Regions from separate parts of the Paenibacillus rhizoplanae genome, predicted to be linked through region 2. Evidence: predicted binding sites of a transcription regulator. Region 2 holds the regulator's gene; each other region holds the start of a gene.
What was found. The regulator LexA, encoded in region 2, represses DNA repair genes until DNA is damaged. The targets are predictions, from matches to a motif close to CGAACATATGTTCG.

Region 1: the regulator LexA is predicted to act here: its motif matches at 1,734-1,747, upstream of recA (recombinase RecA).
Region 3: the regulator LexA is predicted to act here: its motif matches at 1,847-1,860, upstream of ACFSX3_RS04690 (putative DNA modification/repair radical SAM protein).

What each region holds. Positions count from the first base shown of each region.
Region 1 is NZ_JBHUKY010000017.1:97,979-101,259, reverse strand. Features, by position in the region: gene ACFSX3_RS07160 (regulatory protein RecX) at 1-404, opposite strand, end outside; gene recA (recombinase RecA) at 600-1,664, opposite strand; gene ACFSX3_RS07150 (competence/damage-inducible protein A) at 1,963-3,252, opposite strand.
Region 2 is NZ_JBHUKY010000054.1:209,268-212,548, reverse strand. Features, by position in the region: gene ACFSX3_RS24575 (DUF4359 domain-containing protein) at 1-227, shown strand, start outside; gene ACFSX3_RS24570 (hypothetical protein) at 321-542, shown strand; gene ACFSX3_RS24565 (hypothetical protein) at 654-875, shown strand; gene ACFSX3_RS24560 (L,D-transpeptidase) at 973-1,311, opposite strand; gene lexA (transcriptional repressor LexA) at 1,501-2,127, opposite strand; gene ACFSX3_RS24550 (LysM peptidoglycan-binding domain-containing protein) at 2,325-2,741, shown strand; gene ACFSX3_RS24545 (DUF896 domain-containing protein) at 2,851-3,060, shown strand; gene ACFSX3_RS24540 (hypothetical protein) at 3,108-3,281, shown strand, end outside.
Region 3 is NZ_JBHUKY010000012.1:39,657-42,937, forward strand. Features, by position in the region: gene ACFSX3_RS04680 (glycoside hydrolase family 3 C-terminal domain-containing protein) at 1-1,207, opposite strand, end outside; gene ACFSX3_RS04685 (hypothetical protein) at 1,519-1,710, opposite strand; gene ACFSX3_RS04690 (putative DNA modification/repair radical SAM protein) at 1,905-3,218, shown strand; gene ACFSX3_RS04695 (TIGR03915 family putative DNA repair protein) at 3,218-3,281, shown strand, end outside.

The DNA of each region.
Region 1 (3,281 bases), on a different contig from region 2:
AAGGGGTCATCCAGCAGACGTTCCTCCTGTAGCCGGAGCAGAACTTCGGCAATAACAGTCTCCCCTATTTCCTTCTCCCTTAAACGGCGGGCCATCTCCTGTGCGGTTCTGGGCTTACGCTCCAGATACCTAAGCCCCTCCACATACCCCCGCTGGCGCTCGTCTGCGGCAACGATATCCTCCAGATCCGCTTTTACAAAAGTACTCCCGGTAATCATCCGGTATTTAATCATGACATCTTCATGAACAGTCATGTTGTAGTCTCCGAAATGGATCAAATAACGATAATTCGACTTCTTGAGCCGCTCTACCCGTGTAATTACCAGCTCTTGATCTGCCGGGAAATCCGCCAGCACCTGCTGCTCATCCTGTTCTTCGAATTCCGCATCCAACTGTATAACCATCCTGTCAATCACCTCGTTAAGCTAGAAATAATATAAAACGCATTGAAGATTTGAACAGAAGCTTGGTCGTCGCTGTTTTTCGCTAATATCTTTTATGCTTATTTATAGATCACTTGCGAAAAGGCACCCTGTCATATCCTACACAGGGCGCCTATCCATCTTGTCTTCATTATTTAATTATTATGAGGAGTTAAATTACTCGATCTCAAGCAACAGCTTCTCTTCTTCCTCTTGCTCCGCAGCCACAACCGCTTCGGTTGGCGCCGCTACCAGAGTCGTCAGATTGCTGGCCTCACGAATCTTGTTCTCGATCAGCAGGGCAATATCCTGATGTTCCTTCAGGAACTGCTTGGAATTCTCCCGTCCTTGGCCCAGACGTTCGCCTTCATAGGAATACCAGGCGCCGCTCTTGTTGACGATATCCATTTCCGTACCGATATCTATAAGGCTACCCTCTCTGGAGATTCCTTCACCGTACATGATATCTACATCCGCTTGCTTGAACGGAGGCGCTACCTTGTTCTTCACAACCTTGATCTTCGTACGGTTACCCACGACATCGTTACCCATCTTGATACCCTCTACCCGGCGCACATCCAGACGGACGGAGGAGTAGAATTTCAGAGCGCGTCCCCCCGGAGTGGTCTCAGGGTTACCGAACATTACGCCGATCTTCTCACGAAGCTGGTTAATGAAGATCGCAATCGTGTTGGATTTGTTGATGGCACCAGACAGCTTGCGTAGTGCCTGGGACATCAGACGGGCCTGCAAGCCTACGTGGGAATCACCCATGTCGCCTTCAATTTCTGCCTTCGGTACCAGTGCCGCTACAGAGTCAACTACAATGATGTCAACTGCTCCGCTGCGTACAAGCGCTTCAGCGATTTCCAAGGCCTGTTCACCAGTATCAGGCTGGGATAGCAACAGTTCATCAATGTTAACGCCAAGCGCCTTGGCATACTTAGGATCAAGCGCATGCTCAGCATCGATGAAGGCAGCTTGTCCACCCTGCTTCTGTACTTCAGCGATCGCATGAAGTGCAACCGTCGTCTTACCGGAAGATTCCGGTCCATATACTTCAATAATACGTCCTTTGGGAAGTCCGCCAATACCTAGTGCAATATCAAGTGCCAAAGATCCGCTAGGTACAACTTCCACTTTCATGTGAGTGGATTCTCCCAGTTTCATTACCGAACCTTTACCGAATTGTTTTTCTATTTGACGAAGCGCCATATCAAGCGCTGCACGACGATCTGACAATCAGACCACTTCCTTCACTGTTTATAGTATTATAATAACGTGTTTTGAAGGTCTTGCCAAGTCTTTTTTCGAACATACATTCGTTTTTTTTACTCCCAGGGATAATACTCCCTTATATTGTAAGACACAGGCCTCCTTCCGGATGCAAGACTTTTGCAGGTACTTCTCTTCTGCTCATCACATGAATAGGAACAACCATAGGATAATTTGTTATACCTAATATAAAACAAAAAACCGCAGCATGATTGCTCAAGCCACGGTTCTTCCGCATACACAAATTATATACCGCCCTGAACAGTTATTGCAAGGCCGAGCCTTCCAGCGGAGTGGCAACCTTGCGTTCTTCCAGCCGGCGCCACAGGCGGTACAGCAGCGCCTTGACGGTGCGCAGGCGGATGTTGTCACGGGTACCCTTCAGATTCAGCTCATATACCTCTGTCTTGCAGCCCCGCTCAGCCAGTCCTACGAACACAAGACCTACTGGCTTGCGCTCGGAATATCCCGGTCCCGCTACACCGGTAACCGATAAGCCGAAGTCCGTGTCACCGATCATACGCACCTGCTCAGCCAGCACCTCCGCAACCTCGCGGCTCACCGCTCCCGGGGCATCCGGGCCTTCAAGCATAGCGGAGGGCACATTGAGCAGTTTTTTCTTAATATCATTGGAATAACACACGATCCCCCCGACAAACATGGAGGCGCTGCCCGGAATATTCGTAATGCTCTCCATGAGCAGACCGCCCGTACAGCTCTCGGCAGCACTCAGAGTGAGTCCTGCATCCGCCATCCAGTCCACAATCAACTGCTCCAGCGGCACATCGATGTTGGCATACAGATTCTCCGGCAGAATGTCAGCAATCGTCTTCTCAAGTAGATCAAGCTTGACCATAGCCTCCCGCTCGGACGGCGCCTTGGTGGAGATGCGCACGGTCACTTCGCCTTCCTTGGCATACGGGGCAATCGTAGGATCGGTCTGGCTGCGGATCAGATCAATCAGCTTGTCCTCCAGCAGCGATTCGCCAATTCCCGCGAACTTCAGCATCTTCGAGTAGAGCGGCATTTCATTCGTAAGTACATGCTGCTGCAGCCACGGCTTAGCCTTATCGGTGAACATCGGCTTCATCTCCCGGGGCGGGCCGGGCAGTACGATATAATATTTGTCTTCATCTGCAAAAGCAATCCCAACCGCAAGGCCGGTATCATTGGACAGAGGGGTCGTTCCTTCAATGATAAGCGCCTGCTTGCGGTTATTCTCGGTCATTACAATCTTGCGGTCATCGAAGAAGCGCTGCACATGGTCCATGGCCAGCTGGTCGATGTGCAGGGCCCGGCCAAGTGCTGCGGCCAGCGCATCCTTCGTCAGATCATCCTCAGTCGGACCGATACCGCCGGTGAATAATATAACATCCGCACGGCTCTGTGCAATCCGGATTGCCTCCAGCAGGCGGTTCTTGTTGTCTCCCACAACGGTCTGAAAATAAACGTCAATGCCTAATACAGCCAGCTCTATTGAAAGAAACTGTGCATTGCTGTTCACGATTTGTCCAAGTAAAAGTTCTGTTCCAACGGCAATAATCTCTGCTTTCATAGCTGACGTTCTCCTCCTGATTGTAGAAA
Region 2 (3,281 bases):
AATATTCTGTAAAGAATCTGGAGAATACGCTTGATCAGGAAATAGGCGACGGAATTACCAAGCTGGTAGCCCAGCCTGTAGTTGAGTCATTGACTGAGAGGGATAACTACATTTTATTCTCTGTATTCAGTGTGCCGGACCTTAAGAAGACCAATTTTTTTAGCGGGGATGGCGGGGCTACTAAGAAATATATTGGATTGTTCAAAATCCTTTTTATCAAGCTGTAAATTTGGTTTACATATTGTTCCATAACCCGGTATAATTAAATAGATTGTTGGCGGAATCTTTATATCATGGTTGTGGAACAAGGAGGAACGAAGTTGAATACGGCTTATAAAGTACTGTCCAGTGATGCTGATCTATTCGCTGCCGCACTGGCACAGGTACAGGTCTACGTCGTTCAGCTGGTTGATGGCAAACCGCATGTGATTGCTGATTATGCCGGACCTGTACAGAAATGGACACCGGAGTACATAGTGCTGGCCGGAATGACTTATAGACGCGATGAATTTGAATTCCGGGTACGATTGAACAAGAAGTGAGCAGATTCGCTGCCCGCTAACCGCTGCTCCTAACATTACTGCCGAATCACACAATCTTCTACGGTATATTCAGCATCTCTTATACTATCCAAGTGTAAAAGAGGTGTTAAGATGACCCAAAGAGAACGCAACAGAATCCGCAGAGCCATTAATGTGCTGCTTACCCAGAGAGCGATCCTGCTGGAGCGGCTTGAAGAAATCAATGAGAATCTGCGCAGTGTGCCTAGAGGTTCGCGGGCCAGAAGAGAGCTATTGGCGGCCAGAGCCTCCATCCGTGAAGCCATTCGCCTGAATACAGCTGCCATTCGCTTGTTACGGAGTGTGCTGCTGTAATCTGTATCCGCCCTGGTGGCTGAGATGATGCGAACAAGACACCCCTTCGGGGGTGTTTTTGTCGTGAGATCCGGGAGCAGCAGGTTGCAGCTGCGGTCTATTCTCTAATCGTAACACGCGTGCCGATAGGTACGGTGGCGGCCAGAGCCAGAACATCTGCGTTATACATACGGATACAGCCGTGAGAGACCATGTGGCCGATGGAGGACGGGTCGTTGGTTCCGTGGATGCCGTAATGCGGCTTGGACAGACCCATCCAAAAGGCACCGAACGGGCCGCCCGGATTGGGCTGCTTGTTAATGATGGTGTACTCGCCTACTGGCGAGACGGTTAACATTTTGCCGATGCCGACAGGGAAGCCTCTGGTGACAACGTCATTATCCAGCAGGTACAGCATACGCTGTGACAGATCGACGATAATTCGATAATTGGGCATACAGATCAGCACTCCTTTAATATCAGGATATGTGCGGAGCCGTACAGCGGTTCACAGAAAAAGTGGCAAAAAAGCCGTATGCGAACAAATGTTTGCATACGGCTTTTTTGCCACTACGCTAAGTGAAATAAACAGAAAACAGGCTGCTTCGCATGGTGCGGAGCAGCCTGTTCTGAAGCGGGGAGTAGATTAGTGGATATCGCGGAATAATCCGATGACCCGTCCCAAAATCGTAACGCGGTTAAGGCGAAGAGGCTCGTACGCCGGATTCTCCGGCTGCAGCCTGATATGATCCCGTTCCTTGTAGAAGGTCTTAACAGTTGCTTCATCTTCTTCGGTCATCGCTACAACAATATCGCCGTTGTCGGCAGTCTGCTGCTGGCGCACGATGACATAATCCCCGTTCATAATTCCGGCATCCACCATACTGTCACCAAGGACAGATAGCATAAATACCTTGTTATCGCCTACATAATGAGCAGGCAATGGGAAGTAATCCTCAATATTCTCTGTAGCTGTAATAGGAACACCAGCTGTAACCTTACCCACTACCGGGATGCGGGTGACGGTCTGGACGAATTGATGCACATTCTCTGAATCTTCCTGCCCGAGTAACTCAATGGCACGCGGTTTCGTAGGGTCGCGCCGGATCAGGCCCTTCTTCTCAAGCCGGTCCAAGTGACCATGCACGGTAGAGCTGGAGGCCAGGCCGACAGCCTCGCCAATCTCGCGGACGGACGGAGGATAACCCTTGCTGCGGACTTCATTACGTATAAATTCCAGGATCGCCAGCTGACGACTAGAAATCTTTGACATCGGAATCAACCCCATATACTATGTTTGGGAAAATTATAACATAGAACTTCCGTTCGTACAAACATAAGTTCTAAAATGAGGAAAATAAGAGAGTGAAAATAAAGAGAACAAACGTTCCGAAAAAACTATTGATCGAAACACATGTTCGTGTTATATTATTTTCGAAAGCAAGAACATGTGTTTGGAGGATGATGATAATGTTAAAGTATAGTACATACAACAGCATCTATAATAATGAGGATATCAAGGTGTCCGCTCCCGGTAATCCAACTGCTCATAATTATGTTAGCAAGATCAAGGATGCGATTCTTCATACTCTCGCTGCGCTCTCATGGTTATTCCGTCAGGTCAGCCTGATGAAGATGGTTCTGGTGCTGATGCTTGTTATTTCGGGATTCACTGTGGTGGGGAATGTTTTTGCCGGTTCGGTCTCTTCCATGAAGCCAGATAAGCGGATCGTAGTCGAACGAGGGGATACCTTATGGAGCCTTGCGTTAAGTAACAAGCCTGAGGACATGAAGACAGCCGTATATATAGAAGGAATAATGAAGACGAATCATTTGGAGAACAGCGTCATTAAGGCCGGAGATATTCTGATTTTACCTTTATACTGAAGGAATGAAGCAGACTAATGATCGACTCAAAGAGCTTTCAGGGGGTAGACCTTGACAAGCTCTTTTTCTCATGGCAAAGTTAAAATGAATTTAGAGGGAGGGAAACGTATTGAATATTGACGAATTGGTCGCACGCATCAATGAACTGGCACGCAAAGCTAAGAACGGCGGCCTGAATGAAGAGGAATTGGCCGAACGTGCCAAGCTCCGTGAGATTTACCTGGGGAATATCCGCAGCAACTTTCGGGCCCAGCTTAATACCATCGAAATTGTGGACAATCCGGAGCATGAAGAAGGCAATAACGGACTTAAGCATTAGCCTGTTGCCTTTTCATAGATAATACAGGATGACTAGGGGGAACTCACATGGCCCGTTCTTGGGAAAGAATGGTTCAACGCAACACAAAGCAAATTAACCAGCAAAGAAAGAAGCAGGGGAAGGATTCCATTTATGCTTCCAGCACTAAGGCTACCGCAAAAAGCATCGATATTTTCAAAGGCCGGAATATTATATTCCCCGTTGTATTGATGCTGCTTGGC
Region 3 (3,281 bases), on a different contig from region 2:
ATACCGCTTTGACACTAGTTCCTGCATAGAAGCGGTAGGTTCCGGCTTCCAGCACATAAGCGGAAGCATGCCCGGTCACTCCGGCGTCATCATAGGAAGCCACGGAATGGAGCGGGAAGCTCACGATAAGGCGCTGAGACTCACCAGGCTCCAGCAGCTTGGTCTTAGCAAAGGCTGCAAGCACTTTAGCCGGTTGACCCAGCTGTCCCTGCGGCGCTTCAACATACACCTGCACCACTTCTTTTCCCGCATAAGCTGCTCCCGTATTCGTTACGGTTACACCAATTTCAATCTGTGGCTCGCCCGCCAGGTTCACCAGCTTCGCTTCCTCCGGCTCCAGCTTGAAGGTCGTGTAGGAGATCCCATAACCGAATTCATACTGAACCTTGTCGGGGCAGAAGGTCTCGAAATAACGGTAGCCCACATAGATATCTTCCTCGTACAGGTTCTTGAACTCATTGCCGTAGTTACGGGTCGACGGGTAATCCTCAATGGAATATGCGATGGTGTCCGTCAGCTTGCCGCTAGGTGTCACTTCTCCGGCCAGAACATCGGCAATCGCGTGGCCGCCTTCCATGCCTCCATGCCAGGAATAGATCACAGCAGAGATAGGATTCACATAAGCGGCATCATTCACCCAGCTCATATCTATAATGTTAGACACGTTGAGCACCACAATCGTCTGTTCAAAATGAGCCGCAACCGAGACAAGCATCGCCTTCTCATCTTCCGTCAGCCGGTAGCTGCCTGCGGTATCGGCATTATCCTGATCCTCGCCCGCTGTACGTCCAATAACCACAACCGCTTTGGCTGACTGGCTTCGTGCTTGCTTCACCAGCTCGTCCGTAAGCGGCATTTCCTTCTGGTTCCACGGCTCCGCAGCCCATACCTTGCCGCCGTCATCGAACGGGTTAAGCCCGATCCAGGCCTCGTAGGCTGCAGCCAGCTCTTCATTCACGCTAATGTTCTTCTTGCTGCGCAGTCCATCCAGCAGATTCGTCGTATATGCAACGTGAACGCTACCGCCCGATCCTGTACCGCTGCGGTAGTAATTCACCTGTATTCTGCCAAAAACAGCAACGCTCTCACCGTTACCCAGCGGGAGCACCTGTCCCTCATTCTTCAGCAGTACCGCACCTTCTGCGGCTACCGTCCGGCTAAATTCTGCAAAACCCTCTAACGGCACTCCAATGTTCTGTGTACTCAATTGGTTTCCTCCTGTATGTTCATTTCCCATGCTGTGGGTTGATTCTATAAATAACGCCCTCCCCGCAGGGAATTTACGTTACCTTGAATCTGTATGGTCCTTCATATAGCATATCCTTCTAAGGATATAAGCTCCAGCCATATTATTCAAGCACCGCTTGCCGGATTGCCGGGATGCGCATCTTTCTGCATAAATTTTTTTAGTGGAAAAGACAATACTAAAATAAAAAGACACCTGTGCGGGCGTCTTTCAAGCCTGTTCCTATGCAATCCGCTCCGCCTGAAGAGATACGGCCGGATCTTCTATTTATTTTATCTGCGGCGGCGGCCCTTCATCATGCGGTTGTACATAATAAGAGCAGCAACGATCATACCCAGCATGGCTACACTGCCTGCCGATTCCTGCGACATGCCGAACATAAGGCAAATACTTGTCACTAACTGTCTTGTCAGCAGCGCAACCGCAATCAGCATGATGGGCCGCCATATGTTATATCCTCTCACTTCAGCAACACTCCTAACCCGGATTTCAATAACCGTATGATTCATCATTCCATGAACCATCAGTTTCTATTATAGCACAAGAAGGAATGCGCATACATTTTGCAGGCGGCCAGGGAGGTGGTTTACGCTTTTGACAAGAACGTATGTTCGGTATATAATGCACTCATATGAGGGGGATTGAGACCGTGGATGTAATGGAGAAACTAGAGATTCTGACCGCTTCAGCCAAATACGATGTGGCCTGCACTTCAAGCGGTTCTGACCGCAAGGGCCAGGCCGGGGCGCTCGGCAACACCTCCGCGATGGGCATCTGTCACAGCTTCGCGGCGGACGGGCGCTGTATCTCACTGCTGAAGGTGCTTATGACCAACGGCTGTGTATATGATTGTGCCTATTGCATCAACCGCAAATCTAACCCCATTCGCCGGGCAGCCTTCACCCCCGAAGAGATCGCAGATATCACCATGCAATTCTACCGCCGTAATTATATAGAAGGACTGTTCCTAAGCTCGGGCATTATGCGCAGTCCGGACTATACTACAGAGCAGCTGATCTCAGCGCTTGAGCTGCTGCGCAATGTCTATCATTTTAACGGTTATATTCATGTAAAAGCCATCCCTGGAGCAGACGAAGCCCTGCTGTCCAGACTGGGTCTGCTCGCCGACCGCATGAGCGTCAACATCGAGCTGCCCTCGCAGGAGAGTCTCGGACGCCTCGCCCCCGATAAGAGCAAGGTGTCCATCCTGAAGCCGATGGGGCTGATCACGAACCGGATCAAAGAGAACCGCTCCGATATCGTCCGGTATAATCACGCACCCCGCTTCGCTCCGGCTGGACAGAGCACCCAGATGATCGTGGGGGCAACGCCAGATACCGATTACCAGATCCTTAATCTGACGGAAGGCTTATACCGCAAATACGCACTCAAGCGTGTATTTTTCTCGGCCTATACCCCTGTAGTAGAGGATTCCCTCCTGCCCGCTCTAGACACCAAGCCGCCTCTGCTGCGGGAACACCGACTCTATCAAGCCGATTGGCTCCTGCGCTTCTACGGCTTCAAGGCGAATGAATTATTGGATGAGGCCGTGCCGAACTTCAACCCACTGCTGGACCCCAAATGCAGCTGGGCCGTTAACCACCGGGAGCAATTCCCCGTTGAGATCAATCGCGCCCCGTACGAAATGCTCCTGCGTGTACCCGGCATCGGCGTAAGAAGTGCACAACGGATCGTGAAGGCCAGACGGGCCGGATCGCTCGATTTCCATGCGCTGAAGAAGCTGGGAGTGGTCCTCAAGCGTGCCCAGTTCTTCATCACCTGCAAAGACAAACCGCTGGAAGGGCTGAAGGTAAGCGAGCACACCCTGCTTCGCTCACTCATGTCAGGGCAGGAACTGGCACCTAATCAGCCGCCGCAAGTTGAGCAGTTAACGCTATTCGACGACTTCAACCTGTCGGCCCTTCCGGCAGCAGGCGGTTGGGACCTGCTCAAGAAGGGGGCGAAGGCCTGATGTTCAAGCCGTCCGCACTGGCGTACACCTATGACGGAAGCTTCGAGGGTCTGCTGTGCTGTG